4 regions of the Verminephrobacter eiseniae EF01-2 genome follow, and region 3 is predicted to be linked to each of the others. Evidence: predicted binding sites of a transcription regulator. Region 3 holds the regulator's gene; each other region holds the start of a gene.
What was found. The regulator sigma-54, encoded in region 3, starts transcription at its own class of promoters, with help from an activator protein. The targets are predictions, from matches to a motif close to TGGCANGNAANCTGCTTT.
Positions count from the first base shown of each region.

Region 1: the regulator sigma-54 is predicted to act here: its motif matches at 1,623-1,640, upstream of glnT (type III glutamate--ammonia ligase).
Region 2: the regulator sigma-54 is predicted to act here: its motif matches at 2,130-2,147, upstream of VEIS_RS24125 (methanol/ethanol family PQQ-dependent dehydrogenase).
Region 4: the regulator sigma-54 is predicted to act here: its motif matches at 1,242-1,259, upstream of glnA (type I glutamate--ammonia ligase).

Region 1 is NC_008786.1:3,388,265-3,391,851, forward strand. Features, by position in the region: gene VEIS_RS14750 (class II glutamine amidotransferase domain-containing protein) at 1-102, opposite strand, end outside; gene glnT (type III glutamate--ammonia ligase) at 117-1,460, opposite strand; gene VEIS_RS14760 (helix-turn-helix domain-containing protein) at 1,669-2,295, shown strand; gene VEIS_RS14765 (NAD(P)/FAD-dependent oxidoreductase) at 2,324-3,508, opposite strand.
Region 2 is NC_008786.1:5,500,760-5,504,346, reverse strand. Features, by position in the region: gene VEIS_RS24130 (c-type cytochrome) at 1-65, opposite strand, end outside; gene VEIS_RS24125 (methanol/ethanol family PQQ-dependent dehydrogenase) at 148-1,974, opposite strand; gene VEIS_RS24120 (hypothetical protein) at 2,318-2,758, shown strand; gene VEIS_RS24115 (Bug family tripartite tricarboxylate transporter substrate binding protein) at 2,759-3,587, shown strand, end outside.
Region 3 is NC_008786.1:645,915-649,501, reverse strand. Features, by position in the region: gene VEIS_RS02835 (THUMP domain-containing class I SAM-dependent RNA methyltransferase) at 1-837, opposite strand, end outside; gene VEIS_RS02830 (RNA polymerase factor sigma-54) at 837-2,417, opposite strand; gene lptB (LPS export ABC transporter ATP-binding protein) at 2,417-3,202, opposite strand; gene lptA (lipopolysaccharide transport periplasmic protein LptA) at 3,199-3,587, opposite strand, start outside.
Region 4 is NC_008786.1:3,509,146-3,512,732, reverse strand. Features, by position in the region: gene VEIS_RS15330 (EI24 domain-containing protein) at 1-317, shown strand, start outside; gene VEIS_RS15325 (competence/damage-inducible protein A) at 314-1,135, shown strand; gene glnA (type I glutamate--ammonia ligase) at 1,305-2,720, shown strand; gene VEIS_RS15315 (hypothetical protein) at 2,873-3,364, shown strand; gene glnL (nitrogen regulation protein NR(II)) at 3,494-3,587, shown strand, end outside.

The DNA.
Region 1 (3,587 bases), 2.7 Mb from region 3:
CGGGCCGCGTTCCGTCATCCCGATCATCATCGGGACCATGAGTTGGCCGAGCTGCTCGCGCAGTGCCGGGGTTTTGACGAGAAGTCCTACGATTCCGCACATGGCAGGTTTTTCCTTCAGAAGAATTCGAGGTATTGCCTGATCTCCCACTCGGAGACATGGCGCTGGTACTCCAGCCATTCCATGCGTTTGAGTTTCAGGAACTCATGGACCACCGGCCCGAGTGCGTCACAGACCACGCGGTCCGCCTGCAAGCAGTCCAGGGCCGCGCCCAGGTTCTGCGGCAGCAGGCCGATGCCGGCCTGCGCGCGTTCGGCCTCGCTCCAGTCGTACAGGTTGGTGTCGTGCGGCGCGCCCGGGTCGAGTTGGCGCCCGATGCCGTCGAGCCCGGCGGCGATGACGGCGGCGGTGGCCAGGTAGGGGTTGGCCGCGCCGTCGGGCAGGCGCAGTTCCAGCCGGCCCTTGGGGATGCGCACCATGCACGAGCGGTTGTTGTCGCCGTAGCTGATATAGGCCGGCGCCCAGGTGGCCCCGGTCAGCGATCGGCCGACCACCAGCCGCTTGTAAGAGTTCACCGTCGGCGCGCACAGTGCGGTCAAAGCCGGCGCATGGGCCAGCAATCCGCCCAGAAACCGATACGCCAACGGCGACAGATTCAGGCCACGCGCATCGTTCTCGTCCTCAAACAAATTGCGCTGGCCGTCGCCGAGCGACAAATGCATGTGCATGCCATTGCCCGGCCGATTGGCAAAGGGCTTGGGCATGAAGGAGCAGATGTAGCCGAATTCGTTGGCGATCTCCGAGGCCGCCATCTTGAAGAACACGAAATGGTCGGCCGAGGTCAGACAGTCGGCATAGGTGAAGTTCACCTCGAACTGGCCGTTGGCGTCTTCATGATCGATTTGGTAGACATCGATGCCCGTCGCCCGCAGCGCGTTCGACAGCCGCTCCAGAAAAGCACGGGTGCGCGACAAACCCTTGTAGTCATAACAGGGCTTGGCCAGGTTGTCGCTGCAATCCGCAGGCCCGAGCACGCCATGCGCGTCGCGCCGCAGCAGCGAAAACTCGGGCTCCAGACCGGAGAACAAGGTGTAGCCATGCTCGGCGAGCCGGGCGATTTGCTTTTTCAGCGTCACGCGGCTGTCGTACTCCCAGGGCCGGCCCGCGACATGCCCATCGCAGACCAGCCGCGCCAGCCCCGGCTGCCAGGGGAGCAGCGACAACGTGGCCAAGTCGCCGACGGCCATGAAGTCCGGGCCATGCGGTTCGATGCCGACCCCTCCTATCGCGAAGCCGGCAAAGCCCGCGCCGACACCGAGCACCGTGGGCAGGTGCGACACCGGCACCGACTTGGCTTTGGCCACGCCGTGGATATCGACGAACTGGGCGAGCACGTAGCCCACGCCTTGCGCGCGCAAATACTGCTGCGCCGGCCCGACCGTTTCAAAGCGCGGCGGCAAGACCAGCTCACCGGGCGCTTGGCATTGTGCAGTGGCATCGGATTTCACGGGACGAGACTCCTGCTGGGTGGGCCGCAAGGCCCGGATTCGATGCTGTCAAACCCGGCGCCCTGGCTGCATGGGATGCACATGGCCCCTATGGTACACATGAATGATTCACAAGATGCAACTTATGTGCCGAGCAAGAATATTTCTCTGATGCCCTGCCATGCCAGCACCTACACTCGAACCAATGGAAAACAGCAATGGAACCAGCGCCCCGGCGCTCGAAGAGTCGGTGGGCGCCGCCATCCGGGAACTGCGGCTCAGAGAGGGACTGACGATTGCGCAAGTCTCGGAACAAGCGGGAATCAGCCGTGGGATGCTGTCGAAAATAGAGACCGGCAGCACCATGGCGGGCCTGGACACGCTGGCGCGCATCGCGCGCACCCTGGGCGTGGCCATGTCGGCGCTGTTTGGCAAGTACGACGCGAGCGCCGCCATGGCGCAGCATGTCAAACGAGGCGCCGGCATGGAAGTGGTGCGCAGAGGCACCAAGAGCGGGCACAGCTACCACTTGCTCGCCTACGGCCAAGGGCCGGTGAAATGGTTCGAACCTTTCCTGATCACCATGGCCGACGATTCGCAGCGCTACCCGAGCTTTCAGCATCCCGGCACCGAGTTCCTGTACATGCTCGAAGGGGTCATCGAATATCGCTGCGGACAGCAGACCTATGTGCTGGAGCCCGGGGATGCGCTGAGTTTCGACGGCCAGGCCCTGCATGGGCCCGAGAACCTGATGCAATGCCCGATCCGCTTCCTGTCGATCATCATCTACCCGCGCAGCGCGGAATGAGGGCTTGCCGGGCGCTCGTGCAGCGGGTTCAGGAGACGGCGCCCAGGCCGTACTGGCCGATCAGCAGGCCGCCGGTGCGAAAGCGCTCCAGCGCATAGGGCGCGATATCGACATCGGTGGCCAGACCCAGTGCGCATTGCGCCAGCAGCCGGCCGACGGCGGGCGACAGCTTGAAGCCGTGGCCGGAAAAACCATAGCCCACCACCAGGCCGGGAAGCTCTGGCAGGCGGCCGAGCACCGGATTCCAATCGGGCGTCACATCGTAAACGCCGGTCCACGAAGAGGCCACGCCCGCAGTGGCATAGCTCGGAAACCGCTCGGCGACCTGGGCGCCCACTTCCACCATGTAGTCCATGCCGATCTCGCCCTGCTCGTTATCGGGCTGCGCCAAGATCTGGCCCCGGATGCCTTCGCTGACCAGCATCTGGCTGCCACCGTAGCTGCGGCAGTAAAACATGCCGGGCGACCCCAGATCCTTGTACACCGGCATCCGGAAGGTGTAGGCCTCGGGGCCTTCGAGCGCCAGCACACTGTGGCGCTCGGCAACCACCGGGCAGGCGATGCCCGTCCAGCGCTCGATCTCGCGCGACCAGATGTTCTGGGTGCTGATGACCGTGCCGGCGCGCACCGCACCCTGCGAAGTCTGGACACCAACCACCTTGCCGTCTGCGATCAGCAACTGCTCGACCGCGACACCCTCATCGATCTTCACGCCCAATCGGCGTGCGGCGCGAGCAAAACTGGTTGCGACCAGGTAAGCGTCGGCAAAGCCCGCCTGCGGCTCATGGCCGATCAGCGCCGCATCGTCGAAGCGGGCGATCGGCAGGCGCTCACGGGCCTCCTCGCGACCCAGGTAGTGCACGGTGATGCCCTGTTCCCGTTGCGCCTGCAGCGCCGCCCGCAGCGGCGCCAGCTTGGGGCCTTCGGGCGCGGCAATCAGGTAGCCACACTTGACCAGGCCGGCGCTCGCCTGCTCATCGGCCAGGTAATTGGCGAAATCGTCGAACACCGCCCAGGATGCCTGCGCCAGCCTGACGTTCTCGATCACCGAGTAATGGGTGCGCAAGATGCCGCTGGACTGGGCACTGGTGCCGGCCCCGATCTGTGTGCGTTCGAGCACCAGCACTTTCTTGCTGCCCAGGCGCGCCAAATGGTAGGCGACCGAACAGCCGATGACGCCGGCGCCGATGACGATTGCGTCGAAACTTTCCATATCGGTTCCAAATGAAGTGAAACATCTCCCGATGCGCCTGCGTCCCTGGCATGGGCCGCAGCCGTTTCGGGGATGTGGG
Region 2 (3,587 bases), 710 kb from region 3:
CCCTGGGCCGCGCACAGGCTGCAAGCGAGCAGCGCAAGAATGATCACGCAGGAGGAGCGCAGCATGTCGATCAAGTCTTTATTGGTAAAGCAGATGCAGGGCGGCAACGCTTGGGGTGGCCGCCCTGCACGCCGATTGCGTGCCGGTTCAGGAACCGGTTGCTTGGCTGTTGCTCGGCAACGCAAAGATGAACAAGGTGCCGCCGAGATCGGTGTACTTGGCCAGGTCCCTGTAGCCGCCGACTGCGCCCAGGCCATCGGAGGAATTCTCCAGCCCGGCCGCCATGCCGATGCCGGCCCAGCCGCCGATGCCCGAGTAGACGCCGACATACTGCTTGCCTTCGAACAGATAGGTGAAGACGTTGCCAATGATGCCGGAGGGGGTCTTGAACTTCCAAAGCTCCTTGCCGTCCTTGATGCTGACGGCCTTCAGGTAGCCTTCCAGCGTGCCGTAGAACACGATGTCGCCGGCCGTTGCCAGCGCGCCGGACCAGACCGAAAAGCGCTCCGGCTTGGACCACAGGATTTTGCCGGCGGCCGCATCCCAGGCAATGAAGTTGCCCATGCCGCCGTGGCTTTTCGGCGTCGGGTACATCGCCAAGGTGGCGCCCACATAGGGCTGGCCTGCGGTGTATTCGACCTGGAAGGGCTCGTAGTCCATGCAGACATGGTTGGTCGGCACCAGGAAGATGCCCGACTTGCGGTCGTAGCTCATCGGCTGCTGGTCCTTGGTCCCGAGCGCCGACGGGCAGATGCCCTTGACGTTGACATCCGGCCCCGTGGTGGCGGGCGAATATTTGGCGTTGACGACCGGGCGCCCGCTCTTCATGTCGATCTTCGATGCCCAGTTGATGGTCGGGTCGAACTTCTCGGCCACCAGTAGTTCACCGGTTTCGCGCTGGAGCGTGTAGGCGTAACCGTTGCGGTCCATGTGCACCACGGACGGCACCTTCTTGCCCTTGATGTTCAGGTCGGCCAGCACGAGCTCGTTGACGCCGTCATAGTCCCACTCGTCGTGCGGCGTCATCTGGTACACCCACCTGGCTTTGCCGGTGTCGAGGTCGCGTGCGAACAGCGTCATCGACCACTTGTTGTCGCCCGGGCGCTGCGACGGGTTCCAGGTGCCCGGGTTGCCGCTGCCGTAGTAGACCAGGTTCAGCTTGGGATCGTAGGAATACCAGCCCCAGGTGGTGCCGCCGCCGAGCTTCCACTGGTCGCCCTTCCAGGTTTTGAGCGAGGAGTCCTTGCCGACCGGCGCCATCTTGCCGTCGGTCCAGGTCATCGTGGTGGCGGGATCGAACAGCATGTCCTCGTCCGGGCCGGTGCTGAAAGCAGTCCAGACTGTCTTGCCGGTTTTCAGGTCATAGGCGATCAGGCGGCCGCGCACGCCGAACTCGCCGCCGGAGATACCGGTGATGACCTTGTCCTTGAAGACATGCGGAGCGTTGGTATTGGTCTCGCCGATCTTGGGGTCGCCATTTTTGACGCTCCACACGACCTTGCCGGTGTGGGCATCGAGCGCCACCAAGGTGGTGTCGGCCTGCTGCAGCAGTATCTTGCCGTCGCCATAGGCCAGGCCGCGGCTGACGGTATCGCAGCACATCACCGGCACCACGTTGTTGTCCTGCTTGGGCTCGTACTTCCATTTGAAGGTCTGGTCCTTCAGGTTCAGCGCGATCACCTTGTTCGGAAACGGCGAGTGGATGTACATCGTGTCGCCGAACACCAGCGGCGAGCCTTCATGGCCGCGCAGCACGCCGGTGGACACCGTCCACGCGACCTGCAGGTTCTTCGCGTTGCCGGCATGGACCTGCTTGAGTTCACTGTAGCGGTGATTGGCGTAATCGCCCGCCTGCGCGGCCCAGTTGGCCGGGTTGGCGATCAGCTTGTCGAGCTCGGCGTCTGCGCGTGCGGTGATCGACGCGGTGGCTGTGGCCAGCATTGCCAGCCCCACCATCATGGTTCGGAATTTCATATGTCTTTGCTCCGATTGTCTCTACCTGACGGAATGTGGATACCGCTTTCTGCGCGCCGGGGGCAATGGCTGGCAATTGCTCTGCCGCTGGGCGCACGGGCCACGGGCCTGGCGGTCCCCCACTCGCAAAGCTTTGCAAAGGCGCCACGCAGTGCACCGCACAATCCATGCCCGAGTCGGATGGCCGCCCACAACGCGGGATTTGTTCACGGCATCGATCGGAATTTGTCCCGGGTCAGGGCCTCATTTGATGACAACCTGTGTCATAGCTGGATCAAAAGGATGGCGGCGCGGGTTCGGGCGGCGCCGTGGCGCGGTGGCGCGTGATTTGCATCACCGGCACATGCACAGCACATACCACGAGGATTCCCGACGCCTGCAAGGCAGCCGCTTCGGCCTGCGGCCACTGGCCTGTCTGCTGGCGGCATCGGCGATGGCGGCTGCCGGTGCGCAAACCGGTCAGAATCCATCCGCCCCCCCGGCCAACGACTATCCGACCAGCGCCCGCGTCGAGTACGTGGGCGAGTGCATGGCCAGGAACGGCGGCGCCTATGTGTACCTGCACAAGTGCTCGTGCGCGCTCGACCGGATCGCCGCCCAGTTGCCCTACGACGAGTATGTCGAATCGTCCACCTTCGCCAGGTACGCCACGCTCAGCGGCGAAGCCGGCGGGATATTCCGGGACCCGGAGCATGGCAAGCAGGCCGCCAAGCGCTATCGCGGCGTACAAAACGCTGCGCTGCGCGCCTGCGGCGTCTCGTTGGCAACACCGGCGCTGCGCTGAATGCACCGATTGAACAGAAGGCAGGTCATCGCCACGGCGCTGGCCTGCCCGGTGGCCGGCACGGCCCGGGCGCAAGACTATCCGGCCAGGCCGGTACGCATGATCGTTCCGTTCCCGCCGGGCGGACCCACGGACATCGTCGCGCGCCCCACCGCGCTGCTGCTGGGCCATGCGCTGGGGCAGCAGATCTTCGTGGACAACCGCGGCGGCGCGGGCGGCTCGATAGGGGCCGACTTCGTCGCCAAGGCCGCGCCCGACGGCTACACGCTGCTCATGGGCACCGTCGGCACCAACGCCATCAACGGCGCGCTCTACCCCAGGTTGCCGCACGACCCGATCGAGGACTTCACGCCCATCGCCAGCGTGGCCAGCGCGCCGGTGGCCATCGTCGTGCATCCCGACGCGGGCTTCGCAACGCTGGCGAGCCTTGTGGCCATGGCCAAGGCCGCGCCCGATGCCATTCAGTACGGCTCGGCCGGCGCGGGCACGCCGGGCCACCTTGCCGGCGCGATGTTCTGCAGCACGGCGGGCATCGGGATGCAGCACATCCCGTACAAGGGCAGCGCCCCGGCGATCACCGACCTGCTGGGCGGGCAGATCAAGGTGATGTTCGATCCGCTGCAGTCGGTGCTGCCGAACGTGGCGGCGGGCAAGCTCAAGGCGCTGGCGCTCACGAGCCGGCAGCGCTCGCCGCTGTTGCCTGCGGTGCCCACGGTCAGCGGGTCGGGCTGGCCCCACTTCGAGTCCACGGCGTGGTGGGCCGTGTTCGCACCGGCGCGCTTGCCGGCCGGCATCACCACGCGGCTGCGCACGGCGCTCGAGAAGATCG
Region 3 (3,587 bases):
GGCGTTGTGCAGCGCAAAGTCGATCATGCGAAAGGCCACATCGCTGCCGAAAATGGGCACGCTGCCGGGCTGTATCGCGCTGTGGGCTTGGTCTTTGAGCGCTGTCCAGACAGGGGCCTGAAAGGGCAGCAATTGCTCGAAAGCAAAGCGCCGCAGCAGGCCGGCCGGGATGCGGCAGGCGATTTGCGCGGCCTCGATGGCGATGGTGCCGCTGCCGCAGCAGGGGTCGTACAGCGGCGTCGGTTGCTGGCCCAGCGGGTCCCAGCCGCTGGCGGCCAGCATGGCTGCGGCCAGGGTTTCCTTGAGCGGCGCGTCGCCCGTGTCCGCGCGCCAGCCGCGCTTGAACAGTGGCTCGCCCGAGGTGTCGATGTAGAGCGTGGCCTGGTCGGCGGCCAGGTGCAGGTGGATGCGCACATCGGGCCGCCGGGTGTCCACGTCGGGCCGCATTCCGCTTTTGGCGCGAAAGCGGTCGGCCACGGCGTCCTTGATCTTCAGGCCGGCGTAGTTCAGGCTGGGCAGCGGGCTGTGCTGGGCCGTCACTTCGACCTTGAAGCTCTGGCGCGCGGTGAACCACTGTTCCCAGGCCACGTCGCTGGCGGCGGCGTACAGGTCGTTTTCCGAGCGGCACGGGCGCTGGGCCAGTTGCACCAGCACGCGCTGGGCCATGCGGCTGTGCAGGTTCAGCCGCAGCGCGTCGCGCCAGGAGGCTTGCAGCAGCACGCCGCCACGGCCGATGAGCAGGTCTTGCCCGGTCAGGCCGGTGATGCGGTGCACCTCATCGGCCAGGTAGTTCTCGACGCCTGCGGCGCAGGGCAGGAAAAGCGGCAGTGGGTTCATCAAAGCGTCCGGCGCAGATTGGCCGGCGCGATCTTGAGCGCCTCGCGGTACTTGGCCACGGTGCGGCGCGCGCACTCTATGCCCTGCTCTTTGAGCAGGTCGGCGAGTTGGCTGTCGGACAAGGGCTTGGCCTGGCTTTCCGCAGCGACGAATTGCCGGATCAGCGCGCGCACGGCGGTGCTCGATGCGTTGCCGCCGGTTTCGGTGCCCAGGCCCGAGCCGAAAAAGTATTTCAGTTCGTAGGTGCCTATCGGGGTGGCCATGTATTTGGCGGTGGTCACGCGGCTGATGGTCGATTCGTGCAGGCCCAGTTCGTCGGCGATGTCGCGCAGCACCAGCGGCCGCATGGCCAGTTCGCCGTGGGTGAAGAAGTTTTTCTGCCGCTCGACGATGGCGCGCGAGACGCGCAAGATGGTGTCGAAGCGCTGCTGTATGTTCTTGATGAACCAGCGCGCTTCCTGCAGGCGTTGCTGCATGCCCTGGTGGCCTGCGCCGCCCCTGTGGCCGCGCAGCGCGCCGGCGTAGATATCGTGCACGCGCAGGCGGGGCAGCACGTCGGGGTTGATCTGCACGATGAAATGCTGTCGGCCGTCGCGCCCATTGGCGCGCCCGGTTTTGCGCACGATCACGTCGGGCACGATGACGTTGCGCTGCACATTGGCAAAGCGGCGCCCCGGGTGCGGCTCCAGGCGGGCGATCAGGGCCATCGCGGCGCGGGTGCCCTCCTGGCTGTCGCCGCAGACCTGGGTCAGGCGGCGCAGGTCGCGCCGGGCGAGCATTTGGAGCGGCTGCTGGCAGATGCGCAGGGCGGTTTGCACGGTCTGCGGGTCGGCGGCTGGCGCCCGCTCCCGTGCCAGGGCGTTGAGCTGTAGCGTCAGGCATTCGGCCAGATTGCGCGCGCCCACGCCCACCGGTTCCAGGCTTTGCAGCAGGCGTTGGGCGACGGTGAAGCGGTGCACCAGTTCTTCGATTTGCTCCGGGTTCTGCGGGCCGGCCAGGGCGCTGGCCAGTTCTTCGAGCGAGTCTTCCAGGTAGCCGTCGTCGTTGAGCGATTCGATCAGGAAGTACAGCGCGGCGCGGTCGATTTCGGACAGGCGCAGCGCCAGCGCCTGGCGGTGCAAGAAAGCGGCCAGCGATTCTTCGCTCTGGGCCAGTTCGGTGGCTTCGATCCCGTCGCCTTCGGCGTCGTTGTGCTGGCTCGCCGGCGCGTCGCCGCCCCATTCGGCATCGCTGGGCGCCATCTCCACGCTGCCGTCGCCGCCCCAGTCGGGCTCGTCCGCAGCGCTGCCCGGGGTGTCGGCGTCAGGGAGCGCTTCGGCGCTGCTGCCGGTTGCGGCGGAAAAGAGCACTTCGTCGGCGCTGTAGTCATCGGCTTGCGCTGGCGTGTCGGCGCTGTCCAGGCCGAACTCCTCGCGCGGGGCCTCGTCGGACATGCGTTCGAGAAACGGGTTTTCATCGAGCATCTGCTCGATTTCCTGCGTCAGTTCGAGCGTGGACAGTTGCAGCAGCCGGATCGACTGCTGCAACTGAGGGGTCAGTGTGAGGTGCTGCGAGACGCGCAGTGACAGACCGGGCTTCATCACATCCTGAAATGCTCGCCGAGGTAGACGCGGCGCACCTCGGCGTTGTCAACGATCTGTGACGGTGTGCCTTGCGCGAGCACGCGGCCATCGCTGATGATGAAAGCGTGATCGCAAATGCCCAGTGTCTCACGCACGTTGTGGTCAGTGATCAAGACACCGATGCCGCGTGCCTTGAGGAAACCGATGATACGCTGGATCTCGATCACGGCGATGGGATCGATGCCGGCAAAAGGCTCGTCGAGCAGGATGAAGCGCGGCTGCGTGGCCAGCGCCCGGGCGATCTCGACACGCCGGCGCTCGCCGCCGGACAAGGCCAGCGCCGCAGAGGCGCGCAGCGGGGCCACGCGCAGTTCTTGCAGCAGTTCGGTCAGCCGCTCTTCGATGGTCTCGCGGGCGAGCGGTTGGCCATCGGCTGCGCGTTGCAGTTCCAGCACCGCGCGCACGTTTTCTTCGACCGAGAGTTTGCGAAAGATCGATGCCTCCTGCGGCAGGTAGGACAGGCCCAGGCGCGAGCGCCGGTGAATGGGCATGCGGGCCACGGACTGGCCGTCGATGCGGATGTCGCCGGCGTCGCTGCGCACCAGCCCCACGAGCATGTAAAACGAGGTGGTCTTGCCGGCCCCGTTGGGGCCGAGCAGCCCGACGACCTCGCCCTTTTGCACCACCAGCGACACATCCTTGACCACCTTGCGGTTGCCATAGGATTTGGCCAGGTGCCACGCCTCCAGGCGGCTTTCGACCTCGGTGGCGGGGCCGTCGACGAGCACGGGTCGAGCGCTCACCGGGGGCTGCCCAGGCTGTTGTCGGGGCGCAGCACCGGGGCCGACGCAGGCGCAGCCGGTGCTGCTGCTGCTGCCGGCGGCGGGTTCTTGGGCGCAAGCACTGCGCGCACGCGGCCAGCCGGCGCTGGCGCAGCCTCGGCGGCGTTGCCGGCCGGGGCCGATGGTTGGCCGTCCACCGTGAAGACCTCGGTCAGGTGGCTGTAGACGATCACGGCGCCGGTGATCTGGTCGCTCAGCAGCGCAGCGCGGTAACGGCGCAGTTCGGCACGGGTGCTCAGGCGCACGGTGTCGGCCTTGCCGTCGTATTCGATGCGCTCGCTCTCGCCCTCGATGAACTCCTCGGGCGCCCCGACCGGCCGGTCGCGCTTTTGCCGAAAGAAGGCGC
Region 4 (3,587 bases), 2.7 Mb from region 3:
GCTGGCTGACATACCGGGTGATGGCTTTCGACGCGCTGGCCGGGCATGCCAGCAAACAGGAACGGCAGGAGATCTTGCGCCGCCACCGCACCAGCCTGCTGGGCATAGGCATCCTCACCGGCTATCTGGGCGCCGCGCCGAGCATCCTGTGGGCCTCGGGCGTGGTGTTTGCCGCTGCGTTCTTCGTCCTGGTGCCGCTGGCCATCTGGGGCTACACCCTGATCTTTGCGTTCTCGTCGCTCTGGTTCACGCACTATGGACTGGCGGCACTGCAAAGCCTGCGCGCCGAAGCGAACGACGCGACCCCGGCAGCATGACCCCGGCCTTCGGCCTGATCATCGTCGGCGATGAAATCCTCTCGGGCAAGCGCTCTGACCAGCACCTGCCGAAGGTGATCGAACTGCTGTCGGCCCGTGGCCTGTCGCTGGCCTATGCCAACTATGTCGGCGACCACCCGGAGCGCATCACGGCCTGCTTGCAGCGGGCCTTCGCCTCGGACGACATGGTGTTTTGCTGCGGCGGCATCGGCGCCACGCCCGACGACCATACACGGCAATGCGCGGCGCGTGCGCTGGACTGCGAACTGGTGCTGCACCCCGAGGCCGAGGCATCGATCCGCGAGCGCATGCAAGACATCGCGCGCGAGCAAGGGATGGCCCCGGACCCGGAGCGCCCCGACAACGTCCACCGGCTCAACATGGGGCGGTTTCCGGCGGGCGCCGCCATCATTCCCAACCCGTACAACAAGATTCCCGGATTCAGTTGCACCGGGGCCGGGGGCGCAATGGTGCACTTCGTGCCCGGCTTTCCGGTGATGGCCTGGCCGATGATCGAATGGGCGCTGGAGCAGCATTGCGCAGCGTTTTTCCACCGCAGCCCGCATACCGAGCAGTCGGTGATCGTCTTCGGAGCGCTCGAAGCTGCGCTGACGCCACTGATGGAACGCATCGAAAAAATGCACCCGGCGGTGCGGGTATTCAGTCTGCCCAGCGTCGATCATCCGCGATACGGGCGGCATATCGAATTGGGCGTCAAAGGGCCAAGCCCCTTGGTTCCCGCCGCCTGGCAGGACTTGAAAATCGGACTGCACGCATTTGGCGCAAACTGCGGCCCCGAATTGGTGCGCAGGCCGTGACGCCCGCAGGCCGGCGCCCAACTGCACCGCACAGGTGCTTTGCGGCAGGGGCCGCACCGGCCCGTCGTCCGGCCCGCTCATTCATGGTGCAGCGGCTGCACCCGGCTGGCACGCAAACTGCTTTTGTTCGGCCAGTTTTTTCAACAAGCGCTTTACCCTGGAGAACCTGATGGCCAAGACCGTTGCAGACGTGATGAAGATGGTGAAGGACAACGAAGTCAAGTTCGTCGACTTCCGTTTCACCGATACCCGAGGCAAGGAGCAGCATGTGACGGTGCCCGTGTCCCACTTCGATGAAGACAAGTTCAGCGCCGGCCACGCCTTCGACGGCTCGTCGGTGGCTGGCTGGAAGGGCATCGAAGCCTCGGACATGCAACTGATGCCCGACCCCCAGACCGCCAACCTCGACCCCTTCTATGAAGAAACCACGCTGTTCCTGCAATGCGACGTGATCGAGCCCGGTGACGGCAAGGCCTATGACCGCGACCCCCGCTCCATCGCCAAGCGCGCCGAAGCCTACCTGAAAGCCTCCGGCCTGGGCGATACCGCCTACTTCGGCCCCGAGCCGGAATTCTTCATCTTCGACGGCGTGCGCTGGGCGAACGAGCCTGGCAAGGTCATGTTCGAGATCGAAGAGTACGAAGCGCCCTGGAACTCCGGCGCCCGGCTCGAAGGCGGCAACCGTGGACACCGTCCCGGCGTCAAGGGCGGCTACTTTCCGGTGCCGCCGGTGGACAGCACGCAAGACATGCGCGCTGAAATGGCGCTGATCCTCGAAACCCTGGGCATTCCGGTCGAAGTGTTCCACCACGAAGTAGCCGGCGCCGGGCAAAACGAAATCGGCACCAAGTTCAGCACCCTGGTCCAGCGCGCCGACTGGACGCAGGTGCTCAAATACGTGGTCTGGAACGTCGCCAACGCCTACGGCAAGACCGCCACCTTCATGCCCAAGCCCTACGCCGGCGACAACGGCTCCGGCATGCATGTGCACCAGTCGATCTGGAAGGATGGCAAGAACCTGTTCTCCGGCGACGGCTATGCCGGCCTGTCGGACTTTGCGCTGTACTACATCGGCGGCATCATCCGGCATGCCCGTGCGCTGAACGCGATCACCAACCCCGGCACCAACTCGTACAAGCGCCTGGTGCCCGGCTTCGAAGCGCCGGTCAAACTGGCCTACTCGTCCCGCAACCGCTCGGCCTCGATCCGCATTCCTTACGTTGCCAACCCCAAAGGCCGGCGTATCGAAGCGCGCTTCCCCGACCCATCGGCCAACCCCTACCTGGCCTTCTCGGCCCTGATGATGGCCGGTCTCGACGGCGTGGAAAACAAGATCCACCCCGGCGAAGCCGCCAGCAAGGACCTGTACCACCTGCCGCCCGAAGAAGACAAACTGGTGCCGACCGTATGCCACAGCCTGGACCAGGCGCTGGACTACCTGGACAAGGACCGCGGCTTCCTGACCCAGGGCGGCGTGTTCACCGACTCCATGCTCGACGCCTACATCGAGCTCAAAATGGGCGAAGTCACGCGCTTTCGCATGGCGCCGCACCCGGTCGAATATGACATGTATTACTCGCTGTAACCGGCGATGGCGATATGCAAAGGCGGCGCAAGCCGCCTTTGCCGCCTGATTCCCCCATCCCGCAACACTGAGCCGTTGCCGGATTGGAGATGTGGGGGTGATTGATGGATACTCCCCCCTCTGCCCTGCATGCCAGCGCACGAGGAAACCGAATGGAAAAAACGCTCATCCCCCTGCTACTCGTCAGTGCCATGCTCCCCGCCGCGCTGGCGCAAGAGCGCATCTACCGCTGTGGCAGCGAATACACGAACAACGCCGCGCAGGCCAAGGAGCGCGGCTGCAAGCTGATGGAAGGGGGCAACGTCACGGTCGTGCAAGGCAGCCGGCCCGCATCGGGCGCTGCGCCCGCCGCTGGTGCAGCGCCCTCCCCTGCCACGCCCCGCACCGGCAGCAGCGACCAGAAGGCACGCGACGCCGACATGCGGGCCATCCTCGAATCCGAACTGCGCAAGGCCGAAGCGCGCCATGCCGAACTGCTCAAGGAATACAGCGACGGCAACCCCGAGCGCAACGCGATCGATCTGCGCAACCCGCAGCGCAGACAAGAGCGCTCGGACGAGCTCAAAGCCAGCGTGGCCCGCAGCGAAAGCGACATCGCCGGAATCAAGCGCGAGATCGCCCGTCTGCCCGCTGCGGCCGACTGATCGTGCCCCGGGTGTCATTCATTTCTCGATCATATTTCCCAATCATTCGTGGACGCGAAGGCAAAGCGCAGACAGTACGGATGTACGGCCAGCGACGCCGGCAAAGTGCATGGCTGATTCAGGAACGCAATGAGCCCCCTGCCCTCGCCCCCCCCCGATCCTCCCGGCGCCGGGCGCGTTCATTCGCTCGACCTGATATCCACCTTGGTGGCCGTGCTGCGCG